DNA from 3 places in the Enterobacter cloacae complex sp. 385G4 genome. Region 2 is predicted to be linked to each of the others. Evidence: predicted binding sites of a transcription regulator. Region 2 holds the regulator's gene; each other region holds the start of a gene.
The links. The regulator LexA, encoded in region 2, represses DNA repair genes until DNA is damaged. The targets are predictions, from matches to a motif close to TNCTGTATGTACATACAGNA.
Positions count from the first base shown of each region.

Region 1: the regulator LexA is predicted to act here: its motif matches at 4,196-4,215, upstream of sulA (SOS-induced cell division inhibitor SulA).
Region 3: the regulator LexA is predicted to act here: its motif matches at 2,582-2,601, upstream of AC2FAJ_RS09815 (DNA translocase FtsK 4TM domain-containing protein).

Region 1 covers NZ_JBXWDD010000002.1:479,776-489,965, reverse strand. Annotated here, with positions in the region: gene helD (DNA helicase IV) at 1-683, opposite strand, end outside; gene AC2FAJ_RS10115 (YccF domain-containing protein) at 807-1,253, shown strand; gene yccS (YccS family putative transporter) at 1,273-3,435, shown strand; gene AC2FAJ_RS10105 (TfoX/Sxy family DNA transformation protein) at 3,392-4,018, opposite strand; gene sulA (SOS-induced cell division inhibitor SulA) at 4,236-4,745, shown strand; gene ompA (porin OmpA) at 5,100-6,155, shown strand; gene matP (macrodomain Ter protein MatP) at 6,219-6,671, opposite strand; gene AC2FAJ_RS10085 (AAA family ATPase) at 6,857-8,617, shown strand; gene fabA (bifunctional 3-hydroxydecanoyl-ACP dehydratase/trans-2-decenoyl-ACP isomerase) at 8,686-9,204, shown strand; gene rmf (ribosome modulation factor) at 9,276-9,443, opposite strand; gene pqiC (membrane integrity-associated transporter subunit PqiC) at 9,700-10,190, opposite strand, start outside.
Region 2 covers NZ_JBXWDD010000009.1:63,330-73,519, forward strand. Annotated here, with positions in the region: gene AC2FAJ_RS19405 (conjugal transfer protein TraF) at 1-126, opposite strand, end outside; gene AC2FAJ_RS19410 (cupin domain-containing protein) at 352-840, opposite strand; gene zur (zinc uptake transcriptional repressor Zur) at 956-1,468, shown strand; gene AC2FAJ_RS19420 (CsbD family protein) at 1,516-1,725, opposite strand; partial or broken gene AC2FAJ_RS19425 (hypothetical protein) at 1,775-1,849, opposite strand; gene dinF (MATE family efflux transporter DinF) at 1,846-3,183, opposite strand; gene lexA (transcriptional repressor LexA) at 3,247-3,855, opposite strand; gene AC2FAJ_RS19440 (diacylglycerol kinase) at 3,964-4,332, opposite strand; gene plsB (glycerol-3-phosphate 1-O-acyltransferase PlsB) at 4,487-6,907, shown strand; gene gntU (gluconate transporter) at 7,014-8,354, opposite strand; gene gntK (gluconokinase) at 8,358-8,885, opposite strand; gene gntR (gluconate operon transcriptional repressor GntR) at 9,012-10,007, opposite strand; gene AC2FAJ_RS19465 (pirin family protein) at 10,099-10,190, opposite strand, start outside.
Region 3 covers NZ_JBXWDD010000002.1:407,498-417,687, forward strand. Annotated here, with positions in the region: gene cydD (heme ABC transporter permease/ATP-binding protein CydD) at 1-421, opposite strand, end outside; gene trxB (thioredoxin-disulfide reductase) at 536-1,504, opposite strand; gene lrp (leucine-responsive transcriptional regulator Lrp) at 2,049-2,543, shown strand; gene AC2FAJ_RS09815 (DNA translocase FtsK 4TM domain-containing protein) at 2,679-6,374, shown strand; gene lolA (outer membrane lipoprotein periplasmic chaperone LolA) at 6,503-7,117, shown strand; gene rarA (replication-associated recombination protein RarA) at 7,127-8,470, shown strand; gene serS (serine--tRNA ligase) at 8,563-9,855, shown strand; gene dmsA (dimethylsulfoxide reductase subunit A) at 10,067-10,190, shown strand, end outside.

The DNA of each region.
Region 1 (10,190 bases), on a different contig from region 2:
GCCACCAGCACCGACGTTTTACCGCTTCCAGCCCCCGCCAGCACCAGCAGCGACTGCTCGCCGTTCACCACCGCGCGCGCCTGAGCAGGGTTGAGCGGTGAAGACTCCACCGTACTGAAAAAGTCGGCGTATTGGGTGAGCATGGCGTCCGTCCAGGCCTGGTTATGCGCCAGCCGGCTTTTATCCATATCGTTCAGCCAGGCCTGGCACTGACGCCAGGCATCGCGACAATTGTCGAACTCATCAAGACGCGTCACGGAGAGCGGCAGCGCCGAAAGTGCCTGTCGAATCTTTTGCTGCAGACCGGCGGTCTGCTGGCGCGTCAGCCACGTTTGCTGCGCGTTGCTTTGCGCGATATCGTCCAGCACCTGCTGCAGCACCTGAGCGGCAATCACGCTCATGTCGTGGCTCCACTGCTGCCAGAGCGCGTTCAGGTGATGGTGGAAACGCTGGGTTTCCGCCCACTCGGTACCGTGAAGGCGCACGACTTTGTCGTCAGGCAGAACGAACTCGAGCTCGCCCCACACCAGCCCGCGCTTGCAGTGAATAGCCAGAAGCTGATTAAACGGAATAAGGTATTCGTGGCGTTCTCCGGAGACTTTAACCCCGGCGTTGAGCAGAACAACTCTGTCATAGGGGTGTTGCGCCAGGCGTTTGCCTAAAGAAGTTGCTTTCAGTTCCATGTCCCGCCAAATCCACGAAGAGATAATTTACCTGACAGTTTAACTGCCAGTTTTAAGGTGCTCCAGCCTAAAAAAACGTTACAATCATTGGGCGTTAATTTTATCGAAAGGAAGTGAGGGTTTATGCGTACCGTTCTGAATGTGTTGAATTTTGTGCTGGGCGGTTTTGCCACCACCCTTTCCTGGCTTTTTGCCACGCTGGTGAGCATCGTCCTGATCTTCACCCTTCCCCTGACCTGTTCCTGCTGGGAAATCACGAAACTCTCGTTCATCCCCTACGGTAACGAAGCTATCCACGTTAACGAGCTGAACCCGGAGAGCAAAAGCGCCCTGATGAATACGGGGGGAACTTTGCTGAACATTATGTGGCTGATTTTCTTCGGCTGGTGGCTGTGCATCATGCATATTTTTGCCGGTATTGCGCAGTGCATCTCAATAATTGGTATTCCGGTCGGGCTCGCGAACTTTAAGATCGCCGCCATCGCCCTTTGGCCCGTCGGGCGTAGGGTGGTTCCGGTCGAAGTGGCCCAGGCGGCGCGTGAAGCGAACGCACGTCGTCGTTTTCAGTAAATAAGGTCTGGCCGCGTTTATGCTAAGTCCACTGCTTCGCCGTTATACCTGGAACAGCGCCTGGCTCTACAACGTCAGGATATTTATCGCGCTTTGCGGCACGGCTGCCCTGCCGTGGTGGCTGAATGATGTCAAGCTCACCATCCCCCTCACGCTGGGGGTGGTGGCCGGAGCGCTGGCGGATCTGGACGATCGCCTGGCCGGGCGTTTGCGGAATCTTGTCATTACGCTCGTCTGTTTTTTTATCGCCTCCGCGTCCGTTGAGTTACTTTTCCCCTGGCCGTGGCTGTTTGCTCTGGGCCTTACACTCTCCACCAGCGGGTTTATTTTGCTGGGCGGTCTGGGGCAGCGCTATGCCACTATCGCCTTTGGGGCCCTGCTGATCGCCATCTACACCATGCTGGGCGTTTCCCTGTACGACCAGTGGTATCAGCAGCCTGTGCTGCTGCTGTTGGGCGCCATCTGGTATAACCTGCTGACGTTAACCGGCCACCTAATCTTCCCGGTTCGTCCTCTGCAGGATAACCTTGCCCGCAGCTATGAGCAGCTAGCCCATTATCTGGAACTGAAATCCCGGCTGTTCGACCCGGATATCGAGGAAGAAAGCCAGGCGCCGCTTTACGATCTGGCGCTGGCAAACGGCCAGCTGGTCGCCACCCTTAACCAGACGAAAGCCTCGCTGCTTACCCGTCTGCGCGGGGATCGCGGCCAGCGCGGCACGCGCAGAACCTTGCACTACTATTTTGCCGCTCAGGACATTCATGAGCGCGCCAGCTCCTCACACGTTCAGTATGCCGCCCTGCGCGAGAAGTTCCGCTACAGCGACGTCATGTTCCGCTTTCAGCGCCTGCTGTCCATGCAGTCACAGGCATGCCAGCAGCTCGCGCGCTCCATTCTTTTGCGCACGCCCTATCAGCACGACTCCCGCTTCGAACGCGTGTTTAGCCATCTTGATGCGGCGCTCGACCGCGTGCAGGCCAGCGGAACGTCACCGGAACAGATCAAAGCGCTGGGTTTTCTGCTCAACAACCTGCGGGCGATTGATGCTCAGTTGGCGACGATTGAGTCCGAGCAGGCGATGGCACTGCCGGGCAGCGAGGTGGATAACCAGCTTGCAGATGACAGCGTGCACAGCGTGAGCGATATGTGGCTAAGGCTGAGCCGCAACTTCACGCCGGAGTCGGCGCTGTTTCGTCACGCGGTGCGAATGTCCCTGGTCTTATGCGTGGGGTATGCTTTTATCCAGATAACCGGTTTGCACCACGGCTACTGGATCCTGCTGACCAGCCTGTTTGTCTGTCAGCCGAACTATAACGCCACCCGACACCGCCTGGCATTGCGTATTATCGGCACCCTGGTCGGCGTCGCGATCGGCCTTCCGGTGCTCTATTTCGTGCCGTCCATTGAAGGACAGCTGATCCTGATCGTGATCACCGGCGTGTTGTTCTTCGCGTTTCGCAACGTGCAGTACGCCCATGCCACAATGTTCATCACGCTGCTGGTTCTGCTCTGCTTTAACCTGCTGGGTGAAGGGTTCGAGGTCGCCCTGCCCCGCGTACTCGATACCCTGATTGGCTGCGCTATCGCCTGGGCCGCCGTCAGCTTTATCTGGCCGGACTGGCGTTTCCGTAATCTACCGCGCGTGTTAGACAGGGCTATGAACGCCAACTGCCGATACCTGGACGCCATCCTTGAGCAGTATCATCAGGGCCGCGATAACCGCCTGGCTTACCGGATAGCGCGCCGCGATGCGCACAACAGCGATGCGGAACTGGCCTCGGTGGTCTCTAACATGTCAACGGAGCCTCGCGCCACGGCCGAGATTCGTGAGACGGCTTTCCGTCTGCTCTGCCTGAACCATACCTTCACCAGCTATATTTCCACGCTGGGCGCCCATCGCGAAAAACTCACCAACCCGGGCATCCTCAATCTGCTGGATGACGCGGTCTGTTATGTCGATGATGCACTGCATCACCGGCCAGCCGATGAACCGCGCGTGAGACAGGCGCTGGATGAACTTACCCAACGTATTGCGCATCTTGAGCCCGGAAACGACAGCAAAGCGCCTCTGGTGTTACAGCAGATTGGCCTGCTCATCGCCCTGCTGCCAGAAATTTGCCGGCTGCAACAACAAATCGCTACCTGGAGGAGTGATTCTCCAGTGGCTCAGGCAGCGCATTAAACCACTCCGTCAACTCCCGGCGAATGCCGGCCGGGAGTGCCGCCTCATGCAGCCCCTCGATCGCCCCTTCCAGCGCGAATAGCACTTTGATACTCAGCGCTTTATTTTTCGCCCGCATCTTCAGCCAGCTCTCCCTAGCGCCAAGCGCCCGCAGCGTTTCTTCGTTGGTGATGCCCGCTTCAAAGAGCAACACTTCCAGCTGAAAGGTCAGGTTTGGCAGGTCCTTAAGTCGATTGCGCTGATGCCGCTGGTAACGCTCTTTTCTTGCCGCATTAAGTGCGAAAGTGGAGAGCTGAAGCAGACGCTCCCTGTCCTGCCATAGCCCGTCATCCACCCGGTAATAGTTGAGAAGCACCGGACGGCCCCGCTTCATCAGGGTCAAAAAAGACGCGGCATTTTTCACACAGTATTTCGCACTTTCTTCACAGGCGCGGAGGTAGAGCTCACCTTCTGACACCATGGCAAAAACCGCATCATCCACTGCCAGGGTATAGCCGCCGAACAGCGCGCGATGATGAATTTCACCCAGTGGTGACAGGTATTCCTGGGATTTATAAATCCGTTCATAAGATATCTTTTTCATGATATTTCCCTTCAAAATCATAAAGTAACAACGAAATTTCTTACTAGCGGATCCGTTAGCAGGAAAATAGGCAACTTAGCGTCGTTGAGCAAGATGATTTTTCGAAGGACATCAACATTGAATGAATTTTGCGAGTCGCTTTCCGAAAATGAGGTTGATCTTTATGCATGCAGGGGTTACTGTATATCCATACAGTAACTACAGGGCTGGAATGAATATGTACACTTCAGGCTATGCAAATCGCTCAACTTCTCTCTCCTCTACCGCGGGCACTGTCGCGCAGAACACCGTTGGGGGTGCTTCGACGGGGCTTATTAGTGAAGTGGTTTACCGTGAAGACCAGCCTCTGTTGACCCAACTCCTGCTGCTTCCGTTATTACAGCAGCTTGGTCAGCAATCACGCTGGCAGCTCTGGCTGACGCCGCAGCAAAAACTGAGCCGCCAATGGGTGCAGTCTGCAGGCCTGCCGCTGGCAAAGGTTATGCAGATCAACCAGCTTTCTCCCTGCGATACCGTCGAATCGATGATTCGCGCGTTACGCACCGGAAATTACAGCGTGGTGATCGGGTGGTTACCGGAAGAGTTGACGGAAGAGGAACATTTTCGTCTGACCGAAGCGGCTGAAGAAGGGAATGCGATCGGGTTTATCATGCGCCCGGTTCGTCCAGATTCTTATCGCAGAGGACAACTTTCTGGGCTAAAAATTCACTCAAATTTGTATCATTGAGTGAAATTAAGATTTTTCCTGGAATTTTTTTTGACCGCAGGATGCGGTTTTAGTTCCCGGCCTCAAAATTGCGGCAAGGCTTGTCTGGTGCGGTTCTCCTTAATTTTATTGCACAAAATTCGTTCTAAAAATGTTAAATAATAGGTATACGGAACTTTTTTTTTCATATGCCTGACAGACTTCACACTTGTAAGTTTTCAGCTACGTTGTAGACTTTACATCGCCAGGGGTGCTCGGCCTAAGCCGAAGATATCGGTAGATTTATATTTGACCACGCCCCCCGGTGAAGGATTTAACCGTGATTCTCTCTTGAGACCTTCATGGCGAATTTTGGATGATAACGAGGCGCAAAAAATGAAAAAGACAGCTATCGCGATTGCAGTGGCACTGGCTGGCTTCGCTACCGTAGCGCAGGCCGCTCCGAAAGATAATACCTGGTATGCAGGTGGTAAACTGGGCTGGTCTCAGTTCCATGACACTGGCTGGTACAACAGCAGCCTGAACAACGATGGCCCTACTCACGAGAGCCAGCTTGGTGCAGGTGCGTTCGGTGGCTATCAGGTTAACCCGTATGTTGGCTTTGAAATGGGTTACGACTGGTTAGGTCGTATGCCATACAAAGGCGACACCATCAATGGCGCTTTCAAAGCTCAGGGCGTTCAGCTGACCGCTAAACTGGGTTACCCAGTAACTGACGATCTGGACGTGTACACCCGTCTGGGCGGCATGGTATGGCGTGCAGACTCCAGCAACAACATCGCTGGCGACGACCATGACACTGGCGTTTCCCCAGTATTCGCTGGTGGCGTTGAGTGGGCTATGACCCGTGACATCGCTACCCGTCTGGAATACCAGTGGGTTAACAACATCGGTGACGGTGCTACCGTTGGCGTTCGTCCAGACAACGGCATGCTGAGCGTAGGTGTTTCCTACCGTTTCGGCCAGCAGGAAGATGCAGCACCAGTTGTTGCTCCAGCGCCGGCTCCAGCTCCAGAAGTACAGACCAAGCACTTCACTCTGAAGTCTGACGTTCTGTTCAACTTCAACAAAGCGACCCTGAAACCAGAAGGTCAGCAGGCACTGGATCAGCTGTACACCCAGCTGAGCAACCTGGATCCTAAAGACGGTTCTGTAGTGGTTCTGGGCTTCACCGACCGCATCGGTTCTGACGCTTACAACCAGAAACTGTCTGAGAAACGTGCTCAGTCTGTTGTTGATTACCTGATCTCTAAAGGTATCCCAGCTAACAAGATCTCCCCACGTGGTATGGGCGAATCTAACCCAGTTACTGGCAACACCTGTGACAACGTTAAAGCTCGCGCTGCACTGATCGACTGCCTGGCACCAGATCGTCGCGTAGAGATCGAAGTTAAAGGCGTTAAAGACGTTGTAACTCAGCCAGCGGCATAAGTTATCGTCTTATAAAAAAACCCCGCCATGCGGGGTTTTTTATTGTCTGAAGAAAACTAAAATCTATTTTTTGCCCAACAACGCCTGAAGGTCGTTTTTCAGCGACGACATCTGGTTGGCGTACTTCTCTTTATGTTCGGCATCCTCAATCAGCTGCACGATAGTTTCCGACAGGGTCTTACCACGCCGTTGTGCCAGCCCGGCCAGACGCTGCCAAACCACGAACTCCAGGTCGATGGATTTTTTCCGGGTATGCTGATGCTCAGCATTAAAATGCCGTTTACGTCGCGCGCGGATAGTTTGCTTCATCCGGTTTAACAACGCAGGATTAATGTGCTTCTCAATCCAGCCATTGACCTGTACCGGTTCATTTTCGAGGGTCAGCAAAATATCCACGGCTTCTTGCGCAGCGCTGGCTTCGATGTAGCAGGTGATCAGCTCCCCTTCACGGTGCTTTTTGACCAGGTACTTCCATTTCCAGCCGCTTTCGAGATTTTCCAGTTGTTGATATTTCATTGCGATCTCAGTGTTACCACGTAACTCTGTTCAGAATATCAGTTTTTTAGCAATCTGCTGAAAAGAAATCATATCCTGTGAGTGACTGCAGCCAATCCGCCTGCTGAAATACCAATCCTGCTTGGGTAGAGCCCCCCGCTTACGGTATACTCCACGCTTTTACATCTGACTAAAAAACATCAACTTTGACCATTACGAAACTAGCATGGCGTGACCTTGTTCCGGATGCCGAGAGCTATCAGGAACTGTTTGCACAGCCCGATCTCGCAAAAGAACACGAATTCATCCTTAGCGATACGCAACCACGCTTACATTATGCGCTGGAGCAGACGTTAAGCCCGTGGGCGACATCGCCCTTCATGCTGCTGAAAGCCCCGGAAGAAGCGGAATATCTGTCGCTGCTTGGGGATGCCACGCGCCAGCTGCGGCCAGACACCACCGCGGTATTTGGCGGCCAGTATCGTATCGCGGGGCATAATATTACCTTCGGACCGGCGGACCAGGCCGACGGTCGTTTTGCTACTAACGGCGAGGTAATTACCGCTAATTGGGTCGAGGCTGAACAGCTGTTTGGCTGTCTGCGCCAGTTTAACGGCGAGCTTTCCCTGCAGCCGGGGCTGGTGCATCGTGCAAACGGCGGCGTGCTCATCATCTCTCTAAGCACTTTGCTCGCGCAGCCGCTGCTGTGGATGCGTCTGAAAACCGTTGTGACCCAACAGCGCTTTGACTGGGTCGGTTACGACGAGTCTCGTCCTCTTCCTGTCTCCGTGCCGTCAATGCCGCTGTCGCTGACCGTCGTGCTGACGGGTGACCGCGAATCGCTGGCGGACTTCCAGGAGATGGAGCCGGAACTGGCCGAGCAGGCAGTTTACAGCGAATACGAAGACAACATTCAGATTGCCGATGCGGACGACATGGCGCAGTGGTGTCAGTGGGTGATGGCCGTGGCGGAACGTTTTGCATTGCCAGCGCCTGCCGCCGACGCGTGGCCGGGTTTAATCCGCGAAGCCGTTCGCTATACCGGTGACCAGGAAACCTTGCCTCTCTGCCCGCTCTGGATCGGCAAGCAGCTGCGTGAAGTCGGTACGATCAGCGGTAACGGTGCGTTTACTGGCGAACAGCTCACGCAGATGCTGGCGCAGCGAGAGTGGCGCGAAGGCTATCTTGCTGACCGCATGCAGGATGAAATTCTGCTGGAACAAATTCTGGTCGAGACAGAAGGCGAACGCGTTGGGCAGATCAACGCCCTCTCGGTGATCGAGTTTCCTGGCCATCCGCGCGCGTTCGGTGAACCCTCGCGAATCAGCTGCGTTGTGCATATTGGCGACGGCGAGTTTACCGATATTGAACGCAAGGCCGAACTGGGCGGCAACATTCACGCCAAAGGCATGATGATCATGCAGGCATTTTTGATGTCTGAGCTGCAGCTTGAGCAGCAAATCCCCTTCTCCGCCTCGCTGACGTTTGAGCAGTCCTACAGCGAAGTGGATGGCGATAGTGCCTCAATGGCGGAGCTGTGTGCCTTAATCAGCGCCCTGGCGGACGTGCCGATCAACCAGAACATTGCTATTACCGGTTCGGTCGATCAATTTGGTCGTGCTCAGCCCGTTGGCGGTCTGAACGAAAAAATTGAAGGCTTCTTCTCTGTCTGTCAGCAGCGCGGTTTAAACGGCAAACAGGGTGTGATTATTCCGGCGCCTAACGTACGCCATCTCAGCCTGTGCCAGGATATTCTGGACGCGGTTGAACAGGAACAATTCGCCATCTGGGCCATCGAAGGGATTGAGGATGCACTACCCTTACTGACAAACCTGGTTTGGGATGGCGAAGGTCAGACAACTTTGATGCAGACTATCCAGGAGCGCATTGCTCAGGCGACGCAGCAGGATGCTCGCCATCGTTATCCATGGCCGTTACGCTGGCTGGGCTGGTTCAGTTCGAACTGATCGGACTTGTTCAGCGTACACGTGTTAGCTATCCTGCGTCCTTCACTAAAATAAGGCTTACTGAGAACATGGTAGATAAACGCGAATCCTATACAAAAGAAGATCTTCTTGCCTCTGGTCGCGGAGAACTGTTTGGCGCGAAAGGCCCACAGTTACCGGCCCCGAACATGCTGATGATGGACCGTGTCGTGAAAATGACCGAAACCGGCGGCAACTTCGATAAGGGTTACGTAGAAGCAGAACTTGATATCAACCCGGACCTGTGGTTCTTCGGTTGCCACTTTATTGGCGATCCGGTAATGCCTGGCTGCCTGGGCCTGGATGCCATGTGGCAGCTGGTTGGCTTCTATCTGGGCTGGCTGGGTGGTGAAGGTAAAGGCCGCGCGCTGGGCGTGGGCGAAGTGAAATTCACTGGTCAGGTTCTGCCTACGGCGAAGAAAGTCACCTATCGTATTCACTTCAAGCGCATCGTTAACCGTCGCCTGATTATGGGCCTGGCGGATGGCGAAGTGCTGGTAGACGGTCGTCTGATCTATACCGCGAACGACCTGAAAGTGGGTCTGTTCCAGGACACTTCCGCGTTCTGATATCGCTTTAAGCGACCCCGGAAAGGCGAAACCTCCGCAGTGCGGAGGTTTCTTTTTTTAAAGAGACGTTATCAGGCTATAAGTGCCCTGTCGCCGATGGCTTCTCGCCAGCCTCCAAGCCATTGTGACCTTTGATTTATCGTCTGATAAGGACACATTTCTTTCGAACGTCCAGCGATGCCGGCCTGATAACCACGTTGATGAGCCCGTTCCAGGCGATCTCGTTTCTGTCTCTTCATGCCTCGTTTCCCTCATTCTTTTGTCTGGTGGAAAGAAAACAGTGTCCGCGCCAGATGCGCAGGCACAGATAACGAATACCCCGAATTAGTCCCAGCGTCAATGTTCAAAATTCATACGGGTGTCATATTTGTGAGCTAGCCAGAAGATCATTTGTACAAAAAATGTGACCCGGCACAAGTAACAACCTGACGCAAAAACGAAAAAAAAACCGCAATCAGCACCAGGCCGATTGCGGTTTTTGACGATGAATTTTACTTATGGCAGCCGGGAAATTTCCCTGGCGATACTGGCTGACTCCTGCGCCCAACCCTGAGCCAGCACTTTCACCATTTCATCATAGCCATCCTTCTGCTGCTTCAGCTCCAGATGGAAAGGACGCTTAATCAGCTGTCCCTGATGATTCAACAGCCACTCGCCGCTGATGACAACGGCACCGTCATAACGGCCGTGGAAGCCCGTTACCGTGACGTTCAGCGTGTCCTGATCGCTTCCCAAAGGCTGGGAGGCAACAACCCAGCCCGGAAGCTGACTGCCCAGATTCGCCACCAGCGTGTTGCGTAACTGCTGGTCCAGCGGGCTGGCCCACAGGTTGTTGTTGGCGATAACGTACTGTACATCGCTGGTCTGATAGACCACCCCGTTGCCGGCCAGGTAATCCGGCACGGCGACCTGCTCAACCCACAGCAGACGGTTGCCCTGCGAGGCGGAACTTTGCGTAACCGCATGCGTCACCAGAGGCAGCTGGT
Region 2 (10,190 bases):
CTTTGCCAGCAGCGCGGGGTTAATTAACGCCCCGCTACCATAATTGCCCGAAGCAACGCCGGTGCCCCCCATCGCGTCGCTACGTGATTCTGTCCAGGTATTGGCTGCTCCCGCCTGATTTGCCATAAACAAGGAGACAGCGATGCTAACCACCGAAAATTTAAAATGTTTTTTCACAGTATGCCCGTCTTATAGTCTGTTATGAAATAACCCCTGTCTGTTATCCCCCAAACAGGCGCGAACTATTGCTGTGAATAAAGATAAAAAGACCCGCTAATTCATTCCCTAAGTAAAACTTCCTTACGGCCTGTTGTAATTTGTGACGGCCCTCAATATTTATAGAAGAGGAAATTATTTTTTCCCAGGTTTTCCATCGTGCGGCCCAAAAAACTGTGGCGGATGGTCTACCCAGCGATCTTCCCGCGTGGCGGCATAAACTGGATTGAGCGGATAGTAGATGCGGTTGTGCTTCTTGTTGGCCTCCCCCACCACCAGTAGCCGAACCTCTTCCTCTGTGTTGTTGATAAAGGTGTGGCACACCCCCGTTCCGGCGGGAAAGCCCACGCTGTCTCCGGGTTCGAGTTTCCACAAATAACCATTAATCCAGGCTTCAGGATAGCCCTCAAGCACGTAGATAAACTCTTCTTCGTCACTTTCCGCATGGGGATAGGACGTCCGACGCCCCGGCGGTAAACGTTCATGATGAATGCCTATACGCCTGAGGCCCAGGCTGCGCGCCAGCGGCGATCCAATGGAAAAAAGCTCGTTACTGTCGGGGTAGGTGGCGTCATCTGGCCCTTCTACGTCGCGCCAGTGCTTGATACAGTCTGGTTTTTTCATGGTTACATTCCCGGTTTGCGATGCGTCAGGTATAGCACAGCCTGGCGGATATCGGTGTTTTTGCCAGAACATGATAAAGTGAGGGTTTTATTTCCCAGAACATCCGAGGTGCTAAATGGATAAGTCCACAAAAGAGCTGTTAGCGCAGGCCGAAAAGCTGTGCGCGCAACGCAATGTGCGCCTGACCCCGCAGCGCCTTGAAGTCTTGCGCCTGATGAGCCTGCAACAGGGGGCGATCAGCGCCTACGATCTGCTCGACCTGCTTCGCGAAAGCGAGCCGCAGGCTAAACCGCCCACGGTGTATCGCGCGCTGGATTTCCTGCTGGAACAAGGGTTTGTGCATAAAGTCGAATCCACAAACAGCTATGTCCTGTGCCATCTTTTCGATCAGCCAACGCATACATCGGCCATGTTTATCTGCGATCGTTGCGGCGTAGTGAAAGAAGAGGGAGCGGAAGGCGTAGAGGACATTATGCACACGCTGGCGGCAAAAATGGGTTTTGCCCTGCGTCATAACGTGATTGAAGCGCACGGGCTGTGTTCTGCATGCGTTGAGGTGGAAGCCTGTCGGCATCAGGATGCGTGTCAGCACGACCACACTATTCTGGTGAAGAAAAAGCCGCGTTAAGGACAAAAAAAAGGCGGCTTAGAGCCGCCTGTGTGGGTCATTCAGCGCTACCAGCGGTAGTCGTTACGGGTTTCCCAGTCTTTGACTTCGTTTTCCGCCTGATCTTTCGCGTAGCCGTAACGTTCCTGAATTTTACCGACAAGCTGATCGCGCTTGCCTTCAATGACGGTCATATCGTCATCAGTCAGCTTACCCCACTGTTCTTTCGCTTTACCTTTGAACTGCTTCCAGTTGCCGCCGATTTCGTCTTTATTCATCATCGTGTCCTCTTAGTTAAGCGTCGGGTCGTAACGTCCGTTACGTTCTTTTCTGCTGGACGTGATAATAATTGTAGTTGAGGATTCGGCAGTTGATTTCATATTCGGAATCTTTAACCGTCACGATATATCGTGACGGGAAGGAAGCCAGGTATTATTTTGCCAGTGGCGATGCCAGATAAAGGCAAGCGAGAGGCCGCGCAGGGAGAGAAAGACCGCAAGCGCCAGCCACAAACCGTGATTACCCAGCCACGGAAGCGTCAGCAGCGTCAAACCAAACCCCGCCGCCGCAACCGCCATACTGTTGCGCATTTCCGCTCCGCGCGTCGCACCGATAAACATGCCGTCCAGCAGATAACACCACACTCCCCCCACCGGCAAGATCACCTGCCAGACGATGTAGTGGTCCGCCAGTTCGCGTAAAGCCGGGATCGAAGTGAGTAATGCAATAATGTGACGGCCAAAACAGGCATAAATCAGTGCAAACGTCAGCGCGACCAGTCCCGCTTGTCGACAGGCTGCCCGCCAGACATCCCTAAGCTGGCCACTTTCCCGCGCGCCGTACGCCTGCCCGGAATGCGCCTCAACGGCGTAGGCGAAGCCGTCCAGCGCGTAGGCGGTAAACGTCAGCAATGTCATCAGGACCGCATTCACCGCGACGATCTCAGGCCCAAGACGGGCACCAAAAACCGTCAATGCGCCAAAACAGAGTTGTAGCAGAAGCGAGCGCAGCATGATGTCACGGTTGAGCGCCAGCAGTTTACGGATATTGCCGCGCCATGCGGTTTTCAGCATTACGAGGGATATCCCGCGCAGGGCCAGCACGCGCCAGACCATCCACAGCCCAATGAGTAAGGTTCCGTATTCGGCAATCGCCGTCGCCAGTGCCGCCCCGCGCACGTCCATATGCAGGCCCATCACCAGCCAGAGATCGAGCACAATGTTGAGAAGGTTTCCCACGACCAGCAAAATCACTGGCGCACGGGCGTATTGCACACCCAGTAACCACCCCAGCAGAACCAGGTTTGCCAGCGAAGCGGGCGCGCTGAGCCAGCGGATTTCCAGGAAGCGACGCGCCTGCTCCAGTACCGCCTCGCTGCCACCAACGACATGGAGCGCAAGGTCTATCAGGGGCGTGCGCAGTAAAACAATGAGCGCCCCCGCGCCAAGCGCCAGGATCAGCGGCTGCACCAGCGCACGCGCCAGACGTAACGGATCTTTCGCACCATACGCCTGTGCCGTGAGCCCGGTAGTACTCATACGCAAAAAGAGCAGCAGCATAAACAGGAAGCTGGTTGCCGTCGCGCCAATCGCCACGCCGCCAAGATAAACAGGGGAATCGAGATGACCAATAACGGCCGTATCGACCAGACCCAGCAAGGGCACGGTGATATTGGAGAAAATCATCGGCAGGGCAAGACGCCACAATGCCTTATCAGATGCCGTCAGCAGTGACATGAGAGATACCGGGAAGGGTAAATGAAGCAGGCTACAGCGGAAGCGTAGCCTGTCAGGAAGAGATTACAGCCATTCGCCGTTACGAATCACGCCAACAGCCAGACCTTCAATAGAGAAGCTCTGTTCGCGGAGGTCGACCACAATCGGGGTGAACTCGTTGTTTTCGGGCAACAGCTGAACGGTGTTACCCTGTTTTTTCAGGCGCTTAACGGTCACTTCGTCATCAATGCGCGCAACCACCACCTGGCCGTTTCGCACATCCTGCGTTTTGTGAACGGCCAGAAGGTCGCCATCAAGAATGCCGATGTCTTTCATCGACATCCCGCTAACGCGCAGCAGAAAATCAGCGCTCGGCTTGAACATACCAGGATCGACCTGGTAGTGACCTTCAATATGCTGTTGTGCCAGCAGCGGTTCACCTGCGGCAACGCGGCCTATCAGCGGAATGCCCGTCTCTTCTTCCACCAGCAGGCGGATACCACGCGACGCGCCTGACACAATCTCAATCACACCCTTACGCGCCAGCGCTTTCAGGTGTTCCTCGGCAGCATTCGGAGAACGGAAACCCAGACGCTGCGCGATTTCCGCACGCGTGGGTGGCATACCCGTCTGGCCGATATGATCCCGAATGAGATCAAACACCTCTTGCTGCCTGGTCGTTAATGCTTTCATTCCGCCCCCTGGGTGTATATACAGTTATGCTGTGAGTATATACAGTCAAAGGCGATTTTGGAACCAAAAACTGCACAAAAAACCAGGGACTTAATTATTCCTCGAGCATCATCGGAAATGTGACCAAAGCAGCGTGACCCAGGTAATGGCTGCGGTGATAATCGCCAGCAGGACAGCGGCGGAGCCCATATCTTTCGCGCGGCCAGAGAGCTCGTGAAAATCAGAGCCGATTCGATCGACCACGGCCTCAATAGCGCTATTGAGAATTTCCACTATCATCACCAGAAGTACGGAACCGATGAGAAGCACGCGGGTAATGGCATCTACATCAAGGAAACAGGCGATGATAACCGCGACGATAGCGGCGACACCTTCCTGGCGAAAAGCAGCTTCATTGACCCACGCGGCACGGAAACCTTTCCATGAATAGCCGGCGGCTTTGATGATACGCGTCAACCCAGTGGTATTATTGGCCATTAAAAGAACCTTTTTTAAAAAAGAGCGTCAGTAACAGGAGCTGCAGCGCGTTTCGCTGCCGCCTGAAGTATGACGGGTAACAACAGAAATTTTGCGCGCTTTCTGTTATCCTTGCGCCGCAATTGCATTATTAACCAGAGGCTTTACATCGTTTATGTCCGGCTGGCCACGAATTTACTACAAATTACTTAATTTACCATTAAGCATACTGGTAAAAAGCAAGTCTATCCCAGCAGAACCCGCGCTGGAACTGGGGCTCGATACGTCGCGCCCTATTATGTACGTTTTGCCTTATAACTCTAAGGCAGACCTGCTAACGCTCCGTGCCCAGTGTCTGGCGCATGATTTACCCGATCCGCTTGAACCACTGGAAGTTGACGGCACTTTGCTGCCGCGCTACGTGTTCATTCACGGCGGGCCGCGCGTGTTTACCTATTACACACCGAAAGAAGAGTCCATCAAGCTGTTCCACGACTATCTCGACCTGCACCGCAGCAATCCTGACCTGGATGTGCAGATGGTGCCGGTATCGGTGATGTTTGGTCGCCGTCCGGGCCGCGAAAAAGGCGAAGAGAACCCGCCGCTGCGCATGCTTAACGGCATTCAGAAGTTCTTCGCGGTCTCCTGGCTGGGACGCGACAGCTTTGTGCGCTTCTCCCCTTCCGTCTCCCTTCGCCGAATGGCGGACGAGCACGGCACTGACAAGATCATCGCGCAAAAACTGGCGCGCGTGGCGCGTATGCACTTCGCCCGTCAGCGCCTGGCGGCCGTAGGGCCACGTCTTCCGGCGCGTCAGGACCTGTTCAACAAGCTGCTGGCCTCCAAAGCGATCGCCCGCGCCGTTGAAGACGAAGCGCGCAGCAAGAAAATTTCCCATGAGAAAGCCCAGCAGAATGCCATTGCGCTGATGGAAGAGATTGCCGCGAACTTCTCCTACGAGATGATTCGCCTGTCCGATCGTATTCTCGGCTTTACCTGGAACCGCCTGTATCAGGGCATCAACGTGCATAACGCTGAGCGTGTACGTCAGCTGGCGCACGATGGTCATGAGATTGTCTATGTCCCCTGCCACCGCAGCCACATGGACTACCTGCTTCTCTCCTACGTGCTCTATCACCAGGGACTGGTACCGCCGCACATTGCCGCCGGTATTAACCTGAACTTCTGGCCAGCAGGCCCGATTTTCCGCCGCCTGGGTGCGTTCTTTATTCGTCGTACCTTCAAGGGCAACAAGCTCTACTCCACCGTGTTCCGCGAGTATCTCGGCGAGCTGTTCAGCCGCGGCTACTCCGTAGAGTACTTCGTGGAGGGCGGGCGCTCCCGTACCGGTCGTCTGCTCGATCCGAAGACCGGCACGCTGTCGATGACCATTCAGGCGATGCTGCGCGGCGGTACGCGTCCAATCACGCTTGTGCCAATTTACATTGGCTATGAGCACGTGATGGAAGTGGGCACGTACGCCAAAGAACTGCGCGGCGCGACCAAAGAGAAAGAGAGCCTGCCGCAGATGCTGCGCGGCCTGAGCAAGTTACGCAACCTGGGTCAGGGCTACGTAAACTTTGGCGAGCCGATGCCGCTGATGACGTATCTGAACCATCATGTTCCGGATTGGCGCGAGTCTATCGATCCTATCGAAGCGGTGCGTCCGGCCTGGCTGACGCCAACGGTGAACGGTATCGCGTCCGAGCTGATGGTGCGCATTAACAACGCCGGTGCGGCCAATGCGATGAACCTGTGCTGTACGGCGCTGCTTGCTTCACGTCAGCGTTCCCTGACCCGTGAACAGCTCACGGAGCAGCTGGACTGCTATCTGGACATGATGCGCAACGTGCCGTACTCGGTTGATTCGACAGCCCCTTCTGCTACCGCCAGCGAGCTTATCGATCACGCGCTGCAGATGAATAAGTTCGAAGTCGAGAAAGATACGATCGGCGATATCATCATTCTGCCGCGCGAGCAGGCCGTACTGATGACGTACTACCGCAACAACATCGCTCATATGCTAATGCTGCCGTCGCTCATGGCGGCCATTATCACCCAGCATCGCCGTATTTCACGTCAGGAGCTGTTGCGCCACGTTGAGACGCTCTACCCGATGCTTAAAGCGGAGCTATTCCTGCGCTGGAGCAAGGAAGAGCTGGCCGTTGAGCTGGATAAACTGACGGAAGAGCTGCGCCGTCAGGGGCTGATCACCGTTGCGAACGACGAGCTGCACATCAATCCGTCACGCTCCCGTACCCTGCAACTGCTGGCGGCCGGTGCGCGCGAAACGCTGCAGCGCTACGCCATTACGTTCTGGCTGCTGAGCGCGAACCCGTCCATCAACCGCGGCACGCTGGAGAAAGAGAGCCGGACGCTGGCGCAGCGCCTGTCCGTTCTGCACGGCATTAACGCCCCGGAATTCTTCGACAAAGCGGTCTTCAGCTCGCTGGTGCTGACGCTGCGTGACGAAGGCTTCATCAGCGATACGGGCGATGCCGAGCCGGAAGAGACGCTGAAGGTTTACCAGATGCTGGCTGAACTGATTACCTCGGATGTGCGCTTGACGATTGAGAGCGCCACGCAGGGCGAGTAACACAATGCCGGGTTATGGCCCGGCCTGATGCCCTGGATAATAAAAAAGGCCCGGTAAGCGCTAACGCTACCGGGCCTTAGTTTTGAGCCTTGTTAAATCACCGCATTCAGCTCAGCAGCGTAAAGGCAATCATCCCGACAATGGCCCCGGTGGTGCCGAGGATGGTTTCCATCAGCGTCCAGGTTTTCAGGGTTTGCGCTTCGGTGGCGCCAGTAAACTTGCCGAACAGCCAGAAGCCAGCGTCGTTAACGTGAGAGACCACAATTGACCCGCCCGCGATGCAGATAGACAGCGCGGCCATCTGGGCACCGGAGTAGTTGAGCTGTTCAATCACCGGCATCACCAGACCCACGGCGGTTAAGCACGCCACGGTGGCGGAACCCTGAATGATACGCACCGCCGCAGCCAGCACGAAGCAGGTTACCGCAATCGGCAGGCCCATTCCGGTCAGTGCTTCACCCAGAGCCGGGCCCACGCCGGAATCCACCAGCACCTGTTTGAACACGCCGCCGGCACCGATCACCAGCAGGATAATACCCGCAGGCTGCAGCGCGGCACCACAGATCTCCATCACGCGGTCTTTCGGCATACCCTGGCGCATCGCCAGGCCGTAAATCGCCACCAGACACGCCACCAGAATCGCCGTAAACGGGTGACCGATGAACTCAAACCATTCGTACGCGGTAGAACCGACCGGCACAAAGCGCGCGGCAATGGTTTTCAGACCCACCAGCACCAGCGGGAGCAGGATCAAAGAAAGGCTAAAGCCGAATGACGGCATTTTGCCTTCGCCCAGGTGCGGCTCGGAGATGTCGTCCGGGATGTGCAACTCGACGTAGCGGCTGATGAAATTGCCCCACAGCGGCCCGGCGATAATCATCCCCGGGATGGCCGCACACAGGCCAATCAGGATCATCCAGCCAAAATCGGCGTGCATCTGGGAGGCCAGCAGCATCGGCGCCGGCCCTGGCAGCAGAAACGCCGCAGCCGCCGCCACGCCCGCAAACAGCGGAATGACCAGCTTCACGAGGTTAGTGCCGGTATGGCGCGCCATGGAGAAGGCGACGCTGATGAGCAGCACCACCGCCACTTCGAAGAACAGCGGCAGTGCGCAAATCAGACCGGCCAGGCCAATCGCGTAGTGCGCGCGGCTGTGCCCGAAGGATTTGAGCATTTTGACGGCAATCTGGTCGACCGCGCCCGTCTCATGCAGAATCTTGCCAAACATCGCGCCCAGCGCGACCACAATCGCCAGGAAGCCCAGCGTGCCTCCCATCCCTTTTTCCATCGTCGCGGCGATCTTGTCGAGCGGCATACCGGAAAAGAGACCTGCACCAATAGAAACCACCATCAAAGCAACGAAGGCGTGCATACGCGCCTTCATCACTAAAAACAGCAGCAGCAATACCGAACCCACTGCTGTCAAAACTAGCGTTAATGTACTCAAAACTTACTGCCTTTTGTTAATGACCTCGATGGTGCTGGCTACAACACCTTCCAGCGGCTGATCGATATCAACCACTAAGACGTCTTTTTCATCTTCACCCGGCTCCTGAAGCGCTTCGAACTGCGTCACCAGCATCTGGGTTTTAAAGAAGTGGCCTTTACGCGCTTTCAGACGGCTTTCAATCACCCCGAAATCGCCTTTCAGGTAGATGAACGAGAGGTTCGGATTGCCGTCGCGCAGCAGGTCGCGGTAGTTTTTTTTCAGCGCGGAGCAGACGATCAGGGAAACTTTGTTGGTGCGCTGCATCGCGAACGCGGCGTCATTCAGCGCCTGCAACCACGGTTTGCGGTCGTCATCGTTCAGCGGTTCGCCGGAGGCCATTTTCATGATGTTGCTGCGCGGATGGAGGAAGTCACCATCAAGAAACGCAGCCTGAAGTTGATGCGCCACTTCGCTCGCCACGGCAGATTTACCGCTACCGGACACGCCCATCAGGACGTAAACGTGGTGATCGTGATTAGTCGTGCTCAAAGGGTGTCCCTCAGTCAATTGTTACGGGTAACAGTTATCGGTAACATTGTCCTGCCGGGGCAAAAGAGAAGCAATATCCAAACGTGCGCGAAGTGAATAAGTGTGAGCTACTTCAAATTTGTCAGTTCAAATAGATCCACCCGGTGACAAGGTGAAACCTAAATCTAACATTTTAGGGGTAACCGTCTCTCCACGAATGCGCGCCAGCAGGCGTTCTGCGCCAATGCGGCCCATGCGTTCACGCGGTGTCAGAACGCTCGCCAGACGCGGCTCCATCACCTGACCAATATCGTGGCCGTGGAAGCCGGCAATCGCCATATCCTCAGGGATCTTCAACCCCAGACGCTGGCATTCGAACGCTGCACCGACCGCAAGGTCATCGTTGGTACAGAAAATACCGTCCAGTTGCGGATACTCGCGTCGTGCCTGACGCATCAGCTCAATACCCGAGGTGTAAGATGAGGACTGCTCAACCATCACGCTGTACGGGGTTAAATTTGCGTCGAGCATCGCCTGCTCGTATCCCTTCTGTTTGATGATAGTACGTTCATCAAGACGCGCACCCAGATAGGCAATATGACGATGACCGCGGGCGATGATCGCCGCTGTCATCTGACGAGCCGCTTCAAAGTTATCGAACCCAACGGCGATGTCGAGGCATGGCGACTGGCTGTCCATGAGTTCCACCACCGGAATACCGGCGACTTCAATCATTTTGAGCGTGCGGGCAGTGTGGGTACGTTCGGTTAAAATCAGGCCGTCAATGTTCCAGGAAAGCATTGATTCAAGACGTTCCTCTTCCAGTTCCGGCTTGTACCCGTAGTGGGCGAGCATGGTCTGATAGCCAAACGCATCGGTAACGCTTTCAATGCCGCGCAGAACTTCAGCGAAAACCTGGTTGGTCAGGGAAGGAAGCAGAACGCCCACCGCACGGCTGGTCGCATTGGAGAGAATATCGGGTGCGCGGTTGGGAATATAACCCAGTTCATCAAGGGCGGCGGCAATCTTGCCACGCAACGCCACGGAAACCTGTTCCGGGTTACGTAAAAAACGGCTGACCGTCATTTTGGTCACACCGACGCGATCGGCGACATCCTGAAGTACGGGGCGTTTCTTTTTCATCGTCCTGAGAAATCTTGAAGTGAGAGATTTGCTCAGTTTATCACGGACAAAGCTCAACCTTCCCCGTTTAAAGGGAAGGTTGAGAAATTATTTAGACCGGAGGCAGGTCAAACAGCAGGATTTCGCTTTCGCTGTCGGCGTGCACGGAGAGCGCCTGCTCATCCCAGACGGCCAGACCATCGG
Region 3 (10,190 bases), on a different contig from region 2:
GATAGCGCGCGTAGTAATCGTGCATATCGTCGATCTGCTCAAGGATCAGCGTCGCCCAGCTTCCGGCCGGTTTACCCTGGATCCACGCGGGCCCGGCTTCCTGCAGGCGGTCGAGCACCTGACGACGGATCTCGTAGCGGATATGCTGTCCGGCGTGGAAGCCGACACGTTCACGCAGCCACACCACCCAGGCGCGCAGGACAAAAACCAGGATCAGAACAATAAAGGGCAGCAGGAGCGCTTCGCGGGGAATGTTCTCCATGATCATGTGATTAAGAATGCGGGCCAGCAGCCATGCCTGGGCAACAATCAACAGACCGCTAACGAACCCCAGAAGACGGGAGATCGTAAGCCAGCGGCGGGAAATAACGCTTTGCTGTTTCAGCCAGCGTGTTAACTCTTGTTGACGGGTTTTTTCCATTGCGTATTTTGCAGGTGACGTTATAAGAAATTAGACATCTGCATGTTACACGCGAGCAAAAATAAAGGCGACCTGTGGCCGCCTTTATTTACGTTTGTTACTGACTTGTAAAGATTATTTACCTTGTTCAGCCAGTCCGTCGAGGTAGCGTTCAGCGTCCAGCGCGGCCATACAGCCGGTGCCCGCAGAGGTGATCGCCTGACGATAAATATGGTCCATCACGTCACCGGCAGCGAACACGCCCGGGATGCTGGTCTGGGTCGCGTTACCGTGAATGCCGGACTGCACTTTGATATAGCCGTTTTCCAGCTCCAGCTGGCCTTCGAAGATCGCGGTGTTCGGGCTGTGGCCGATTGCGACAAACAGGCCCGCCACTTCCAGCGTTTCGACGTTATCGGTGTTCTGGGTATCACGAATGCGCAGACCCGCAACGCCCATCTGATCGCCGGTGACTTCTTCCAGGGTACGGTTGGTGTGCAGAACGATGTTGCCGCTCGCCACTTTATCCATCAGGCGCTTAATAAGGATCTTCTCGGCGCGGAAGGTGTCACGACGGTGGATCAGATGCACCTCAGAGGCAATGTTCGCCAGGTACAGCGCTTCTTCCACCGCGGTGTTACCGCCGCCGATAACCGCGACTTTCTGGTTACGGTAGAAGAAACCGTCGCAGGTCGCACAGGCAGAGACGCCGCGGCCTTTGAACGCTTCTTCAGACGGTAGGCCGAGGTAGCGGGCAGAGGCGCCGGTGGCAATGATTAGCGCATCGCAGGTGTATTCACCGCTGTCACCCGTCAGGCGGAACGGACGGTTCTGCAAATCCACTTTATTAATGTGGTCGAACAGGATTTCGGTTTCGAATTTGGCGGCATGCTCGTGCATGCGTTCCATCAGCAGCGGCCCGGTCAGATCGTTCGGGTCGCCCGGCCAGTTTTCCACTTCCGTGGTGGTGGTCAACTGACCGCCTTTTTCCATGCCGGTGATCAGAACCGGCTGCAGGTTTGCGCGTGCAGCATAGACCGCCGCGGTATATCCCGCAGGTCCAGAACCAAGGATTAACAACTTACTGTGTTTGGTCGTGCCCATGAGATCCCCATTGTTGTTGGCAGGCAATGGGCTGGATTGTAGGGAATTTGTTGCCGTAAAAAAAGAGCACTGGGATTTTGCTTTCGATATATGCAATAGCTGCGCCCGATGAATACAGTGCCGTTACGTCACATTTTCTACTGAAAACCGCTCGTTTATAAAGCAGTAAAATGAGGATTAATACCCCCCCGTAATGAATATCCGGCATCTTGTACTAAAAAACGATGTTTTGCTTTGACAATCCCCTGCGCATTTGCGAAAACATTCAAGGAAGAAAAAAAACCGCGTTAACCGTATGCCGCATAGGCATGCACGTAAATGCCATTTTTACCGTGTCAGTGAAATCTACGCATGGCGTGGACAGACGCCATACGTGATGTCGGTGACAGCCTTCGGGCAGCGGTCTTCTTACCAACAGAACCCGAATCCGCATCGCGTCTAATACATAACCAGGCGATGTGATGACTAACGGGTACAGGCTCTGAACAGTGATGTGCACAGGGTCCAGGCAGGAGTAGGGAAGGAATACAGAGAGACAATAATAATGGTAGATAGCAAGAAGCGCCCTGGCAAAGATCTCGACCGTATCGATCGTAACATTCTTAATGAATTGCAAAAGGATGGGCGTATTTCCAACGTCGAGCTTTCAAAACGTGTGGGACTTTCCCCGACGCCGTGCCTTGAGCGTGTGCGCCGACTGGAAAGACAGGGTTTTATTCAGGGCTATACGGCTCTGCTGAACCCGCATTATCTGGATGCCTCACTTCTGGTATTTGTTGAGATTACTCTGAATCGTGGTGCGCCGGATGTGTTTGAGCAATTTAACGCCGCTGTACAAAAACTTGAAGAAATTCAAGAGTGTCATCTGGTGTCCGGTGATTTCGACTACCTGTTGAAAACCCGTGTGCCTGATATGTCCGCCTACCGTAAGCTGCTGGGGGAAACCCTGCTGCGTCTGCCAGGCGTGAACGACACCCGTACCTATGTGGTGATGGAAGAGGTCAAACAGAGCAATCGTCTGGTTATTAAGACGCGCTAACACGGAACAGGTGCAAAATCAGCGTAGTTTGATTACACTCCTGTTAATCCATACAGCAACAGTGCCGGGGAGCCCCGGCGCTGTTGTCCGTTTTAGCAAACAGGCAGGATATGCCTGATACCTGGAGAGCCTTTCTTGAGCCAGGAATACACTGAAGACAAAGAAGTCACACTATCGAAGCTAAGCAGCGGACGTCGTCTCCTCGAGGCTTTGCTGATCGTTATTGCCCTTTTTGCCGTCTGGCTGATGGCAGCCTTACTCAGTTTCAACCCCTCCGATCCCAGCTGGTCGCAAACCGCGTGGCATGAGCCTATCCATAATTTAGGCGGCGTACCCGGAGCCTGGCTTGCGGACACGCTCTTTTTCATTTTCGGTGTGATGGCCTACACCATTCCCGTCATAATCATTGGCGGATGCTGGTTTGCATGGCGTCATCGTCAGAACGATGATTACATCGACTATTTTGCAGTTTCCCTGCGCCTGATTGGCGCCCTGGCGCTGATCCTCACCTCCTGCGGGCTGGCGGCGATTAATGCCGATGATATCTGGTACTTCGCCTCCGGTGGGGTGATTGGCAGCCTGCTGAGCTCTGCGCTACAGCCGATGCTTCACAGCAGCGGCGGTACGCTGGCGCTGCTCTGCATCTGGGCGGCCGGGCTGACGCTGTTTACCGGCTGGTCATGGGTGAGCATTGCCGAAAAGATCGGCAGCTTTATTCTGACGATACTGACCTTCGCGAGCAACCGTACCCGCCGCGACGATACGTGGGTCGATGAAGAAGAATATGAAAATGAGTACGAAGAGGAAGACGATGCGCCGGTGCAACGTCGTGAATCTCGTCGTGCCCGTATTCTGCGCGGTGCCCTGGCGCGTCGCCAGCGCGTTGCTGAAAAATTTGCCAACCCGCTTGGACGTAAAACCGACGCGGCGCTCTTCTCCGGTAAGCGTATGGATGAAGACGAGCAGGTGGAGTACCGCGCAGCGGGTAGTGCAGTCGATCCTGATGATGTGCTTTTCTCCGGCAACCGTGCGATGCCGGGTGATTTCGATGAATACGATCCGCTGCTTAACGGCCATACCGTTACCGCGCCGGTTGCCGCGGCCGCAGCCGCAACGACAGCATCACAGGCGTATGCCGCGCCTGTCGAAGCCGTGATGCCATCCGCGCCGGTTCCGCCTCCGGAATCCGCTATTCAGCAGCCTCAGGTTGCCTGGCAGACCGCGCCGGGTGTCCACACGCCGGAGCCTGTTATCGCGCCGGAACCAGAGAGCTATATCCCCGTGCAGCAGGAGCAGTGGCAGCAGCCTTATCAGCCGCCGCAACCTGAGTATGAACAGCCGCACTATGAGCAGCCTGTGGCCCAGCCTTATCAGGAGTACGTGCCTGAACCGGTTGAACCTGTGCAGCCTTATGTCGAGCCTCAGCCTGAACCTGAGGTGGTGGAAGAGGTGAAACCGTCTCGTCCGCCAATGTACTATTTTGAAGAAGTTGAAGAACGCCGTGCTCGTGAGCGCGAACAGCTGGCGGCATGGTATCAGCCTGTGCCTGAACTGGTGCAGGAACCTGCTCCAAAAGCCCCGTCGGTTTCGGTTCCACCGGTCGACCCGACGCCTGCTGTTGCCCCCGTAGCGGAAAGCGTGAAGCAGGCTACCGCAGCCGCAGCGGCGGCGGCACCTGTCTTTAGCCTGGCAACGGGCGGTGCGCCGCGTCCGCAGGTGAAAGAGGGAATTGGTCCGCAACTGCCTCGCCCTAACCGCGTCCGCGTTCCAACCCGTCGTGAGCTTGCCTCCTATGGGATCAAGCTGCCTTCCCAGCGGATGGCCGAAGAGAAAGCGCGTGGGACGGACTACGAAGATGATGCTGATGAAATGCAGCAGGACGAGCTGGCGCGCCAGTTCGCCGCGCAGCAGAATCAGCGCTACGGCGAAGACTATCAGCATGATGAACCGATGCTGGAAGACGAAGATGACGCGGCTGAAGCTGAATTAGCGCGTCAGTTTGCGGCAACCCAGCAGCAGCGTTACTCAGGTGAACAGCCAGCGGGTGCGAACCCGTTCTCATTATCGGATTTCGAGTTTTCGCCGATGAAAGATCTGGTGGATGATGGCCCGAGCGAACCTCTGTTCACCCCAAGCGTGATGCCTGAAGCAGAGCCTGTGCGTCAGCCGCCAGCGCCGCAGGCACAGACTTACGCGCAGCCGCAGCAACCTGTTCAGCAGCCGTATGCGCAACCGCAGCAGCCACAACAGCAGCCGCCGCAGTACCAGCAGCCAGCACCGCAGCCGCAGGAGAGCCTGATTCACCCGCTGCTGATGCGTAACGGTGATAGCCGTCCGCTGCAGCGTCCGAGCACGCCGCTGCCGTCGCTGGATTTGTTGACGCCGCCACCGGCTGAAGTCGAGCCGGTTGATACGTTTGCCCTGGAGCAGATGGCCCGTCTGGTGGAAGCCCGTCTGGCAGACTTCCGCATCAAGGCGGACGTGGTGAACTACTCGCCGGGTCCGGTGATCACCCGTTTCGAGCTGAACCTGGCGCCGGGCGTCAAAGCCGCGCGTATTTCTAACCTCTCCCGCGACCTGGCGCGTTCTCTGTCGACCGTGGCGGTACGTGTGGTGGAAGTGATTCCGGGTAAACCGTACGTTGGCCTTGAGCTGCCGAACAAGAAACGTCAGACCGTTTACCTGCGTGAAGTGCTGGATAACACCAAGTTCCGCGATAACCCATCTCCGCTGACCGTGGTGTTGGGTAAAGATATCGCCGGCGACCCGGTAGTGGCAGACCTCGCGAAAATGCCTCACCTGCTGGTAGCGGGTACCACCGGTTCCGGTAAATCGGTCGGCGTGAACGCCATGATCCTGAGCATGCTCTACAAAGCGCAGCCTGAAGACGTGCGTTTCATCATGATCGACCCGAAAATGCTCGAACTGTCGGTCTATGAAGGCATTCCGCACCTGCTGACGGAAGTGGTCACCGACATGAAGGACGCCGCCAACGCCCTGCGCTGGAGCGTCAATGAAATGGAGCGTCGCTACAAGCTGATGTCGGCGCTGGGCGTGCGTAACCTGGCCGGTTATAACGAGAAGATCGCCGAGGCGGCGCGCATGGGCCGTCCAATCCCGGATCCTTACTGGAAACCGGGTGACAGCATGGATGCTCAGCATCCTGTGCTGGAGAAACTGCCTTATATCGTCGTGCTGGTGGATGAATTCGCTGACCTGATGATGACCGTCGGGAAGAAAGTGGAAGAGCTGATCGCGCGTCTGGCACAGAAAGCGCGTGCGGCAGGTATTCACCTGGTGCTGGCGACCCAGCGTCCGTCCGTGGACGTTATCACCGGTCTGATTAAGGCGAATATACCGACCCGTATTGCGTTTACCGTTTCGAGCAAAATCGACTCCCGTACCATTCTTGACCAGGGCGGCGCTGAGTCGCTGCTGGGAATGGGTGACATGCTGTACTCCGGCCCGAACTCCACCTCTCCGGTGCGCGTACACGGCGCGTTTGTTCGCGACCAGGAAGTACACGCCGTGGTGCAGGACTGGAAGGCGCGCGGACGTCCGCAGTACGTTGACGGCATTACCTCCGACAGCGAAAGCGAAGGCGGCGGTGGTGGCTTTGACGGCGGCGAAGAGCTGGATCCGTTATTCGACCAGGCGGTTAATTTCGTTACTGAAAAACGCAAAGCGTCCATCTCTGGCGTGCAGCGTCAGTTCCGCATCGGCTATAACCGCGCGGCGCGCATCATCGAGCAGATGGAAGCGCAGGGCATTGTGAGCGAGCAGGGGCACAACGGTAACCGTGAGGTGCTGGCTCCGCCGCCGTTTGATTAACCTTCAGCGATTGCAAAGAAGGGTAAATCAGCAAAAATTAAGCATATTCTTCTGTCGCCTGCCTTCGGGCAGGTCCAGAATAGAAACGGAAACCCCATTTTCGGGAAGACGTATTTTAAGGAATAACAATGAAAAAAATCGCCATCGCCTGTGCATTACTCACCAGTTTTGTAGCCAGCAGCGTCTGGGCTGATGCAGCCAGCGACCTTAAAAGCCGACTGGATAAAGTAAGCAGCTTCCACGCCAGCTTCACGCAAAAAGTGACGGACGGCAGCGGCAACGCGGTGCAGGAAGGACAGGGTGATTTGTGGGTGAAACGCCCCAATCTGTTTAACTGGCATATGACCCAGCCGGATGAGAGCATCCTTGTTTCTGACGGTAAAACCCTGTGGTTCTTCAACCCGTTTGTTGAGCAGGCCACTGCGACCTGGCTGAAAGACGCGACCAGCAATACGCCGTTTATGCTGATCGCCCGCAACCAGACCAGCGACTGGCAGCAGTACAACATTAAACAGAACGGTGATGAATTTGTCCTGACGCCGAAAGGCAGCAACGGCAATCTGAAGCAGTTCACCATCAACGTAAGCACCAACGGTACCATTAATCAGTTCGGCGCGGTTGAGCAGGACGATCAGCGTAGCAGCTACCAGCTTAAGTCTCAGCAAAACGGCGCCGTTGACGCATCGAAATTCACCTTTACCCCGCCGCAGGGCGTAACGGTGGACGACCAACGCAATAAGTAAGAGGCGTGAGTGAGCAACCTGTCGCTCGATTTTTCAGATAATGCGTTTCAACCTCTGGCCGCCCGTATGCGGCCAGAAAATTTAGCGCAGTACATCGGTCAGCAGCATCTGCTGGCTGCGGGGAAACCCTTGCCGCGCGCTATTGAGGCGGGGCATCTGCACTCCATGATCCTCTGGGGGCCGCCCGGCACCGGAAAAACCACGCTCGCTGAAGTGATCGCCCGCTATGCCAACGCGGACGTTGAGCGTATCTCGGCGGTAACGTCTGGCGTGAAGGAGATCCGCGAGGCGATCGAGCGCGCGCGTCAGAACCGCAATGCCGGACGCCGCACCATTCTCTTTGTCGATGAAGTCCACCGCTTCAACAAGAGCCAGCAGGATGCTTTCCTGCCGCACATTGAAGACGGGACGATCTTCTTCATCGGCGCCACCACGGAAAATCCATCGTTTGAACTCAACTCGGCGCTGCTGTCCCGCGCCCGCGTCTACCTGCTTAAATCCCTGACCACGGAAGATATCGAAAAGGTTCTGACGCAGGCAATGGACGACAAATCGCGCGGCTACGGCGGGCAGGATATCGTTCTGCCTGACGACACGCGACGTGCGATTGCGGAGCTGGTCAACGGCGATGCGCGCCGCGCGCTGAACACGCTCGAAATGATGGCTGATATGGCCGAAGTGGACGATGCGGGCAAGCGCGTATTGAAGCCTGAACTGCTCACCGAAATTGCCGGCGAGCGCAGCGCGCGTTTCGATAATAAAGGCGACCGTTTCTACGACCTGATCTCGGCGCTGCATAAGTCCGTACGCGGCAGCGCGCCGGATGCGGCGCTCTACTGGTACGCACGTATCATTACCGCAGGTGGCGATCCGCTATACGTTGCGCGCCGCTGTCTGGCGATTGCGTCAGAAGATGTTGGCAATGCTGATCCACGCGCCATGCAGGTTGCGCTTTCAGCCTGGGACTGCTTCACCCGCGTAGGCCCGGCGGAAGGCGAACGCGCCATTGCGCAGGCGATTGTCTATCTGGCCTGCGCGCCGAAAAGCAATGCGGTCTATACCGCGTTCAAAGCGGCGATGTCGGATGCGCGCGAGCGCCCGGACTATGATGTGCCGGTTCATCTGCGCAATGCGCCAACCAAACTGATGAAAGAGATGGGTTACGGGCAGGAGTATCGCTACGCCCATGATGAGCCTAACGCCTACGCTGCCGGGGAGGAATATTTCCCGCAGGAGATGGCACAAACGCGCTATTATCATCCCACAAACAGAGGTCTTGAAGGCAAGATTGGTGAAAAGCTCACCTGGCTCGCCGGACAGGATCAAAATAGCCCTATAAAACGCTACCGTTAGTTCAATCGTTGCGGTAATGTTGGCAATTGTATCCTTGTGACCGCAGGCTGTGGTCACATTTCCTATTTTAATTCGATAAGCACAGGATAAGCATGCTCGATCCCAATCTGCTGCGTAATGAGCCAGACGCAGTCGCTGAAAAACTGGCACGCCGGGGCTTTAAGCTGGATGTAGATAAGCTGCGCGCTCTTGAAGAGCGTCGTAAAGTACTGCAGGTACAAACTGAAAATCTGCAGGCAGAGCGTAACTCTCGATCGAAATCCATTGGCCAGGCGAAAGCGCGCGGGGAAGATATTGAGCCATTACGCCTGGAAGTGAACAAGCTGGGTGAAGAGCTGGGTCAGGCGAAGGCGGAGCTGGACGTTCTTCAGGCCGAAATTCGTGACATCGCTCTGGCTATCCCGAACATTCCTGACGACAGCGTGCCTGTCGGCAAAGACGAGAACGACAACGTTGAAGTGAAGCGCTGGGGTACGCCTCGCGAGTTTGACTTCGAGGTGCGCGATCACGTGACGCTGGGCGAAATGCACGCGGGCCTGGACTTTGCCGCTGCGGTTAAGCTGACCGGCTCTCGCTTCGTAGTGATGAAAGGTCAGATTGCCCATCTGCACCGCGCCCTGGCGCAGTTCATGCTGGATCTGCACACCGAGCAGCACGGCTACAGCGAAACCTATGTTCCGTATCTGGTTAACCACGATACGCTGTACGGTACGGGCCAGCTGCCGAAATTTGCAGGCGATCTGTTCCATACTCGTCCGCTGGATGAAGAAGCAGACAGCAGCAACTATGCGCTGATCCCAACCGCGGAAGTGCCGCTGACCAACCTCGTGCGTGATGAGATCATTGACGAAGACGATCTGCCAATCAAGCTGACGGCACACTCTCCGTGCTTCCGTTCAGAAGCCGGTTCTTACGGTCGCGACACCCGTGGTCTGATCCGTATGCACCAGTTCGACAAAGTCGAGATGGTGCAGATTGTCCGTCCGGAAGAATCCATGGACGCGCTGGAAGAGATGACTGGCCATGCGGAAAAAGTGCTGGAGCTGCTGGGCCTGCCGTATCGCCGCATGGCGCTGTGCACCGGTGACATGGGCTTTGGTGCCTGCAAAACCTTCGACCTGGAAGTCTGGGTGCCCGCACAGAACACCTACCGTGAAATCTCCTCCTGCTCTAACGTCTGGGATTTCCAGGCGCGCCGCATGCAGGCACGCTGCCGCAGCAAATCTGACAAGAAAACCCGTCTGGTGCATACCCTGAACGGTTCTGGTCTGGCTGTTGGCCGTACGTTGGTTGCTGTGCTGGAAAACTACCAGCAGGCAGATGGCCGCATCGAGATCCCTGAAGTGCTGCGTCCATACATGAAAGGCCAGCAGTACATCGGCTAATTCTTTGCCTCACAACAAAAAAGCGCCTTCGGGCGCTTTTTTTATGCCTCTGAATTGACACGACGCAATACCCCCTCCCTCTAAAGTAGTAATACTCCTCCGAATGAAAGTCAGCATAAGACGCTGATAACGAAGAAATTCGTTATTTACAAAACTATATAGCGGTTCGTGCCGCCTCTTTTTTCTTTGTGAGCAACCAAAGTGAGTCTCTATGAAAATCAAAGCGCCTGAAGCGTTAATGGCTGCCGAGGTCACTCGCCGTGGGTTGATGAAAACCACGGCAATAGGCGGCCTGGCTGTAGCCAGCAGCGCCTTCACGCTCCCTTTTACCCGGC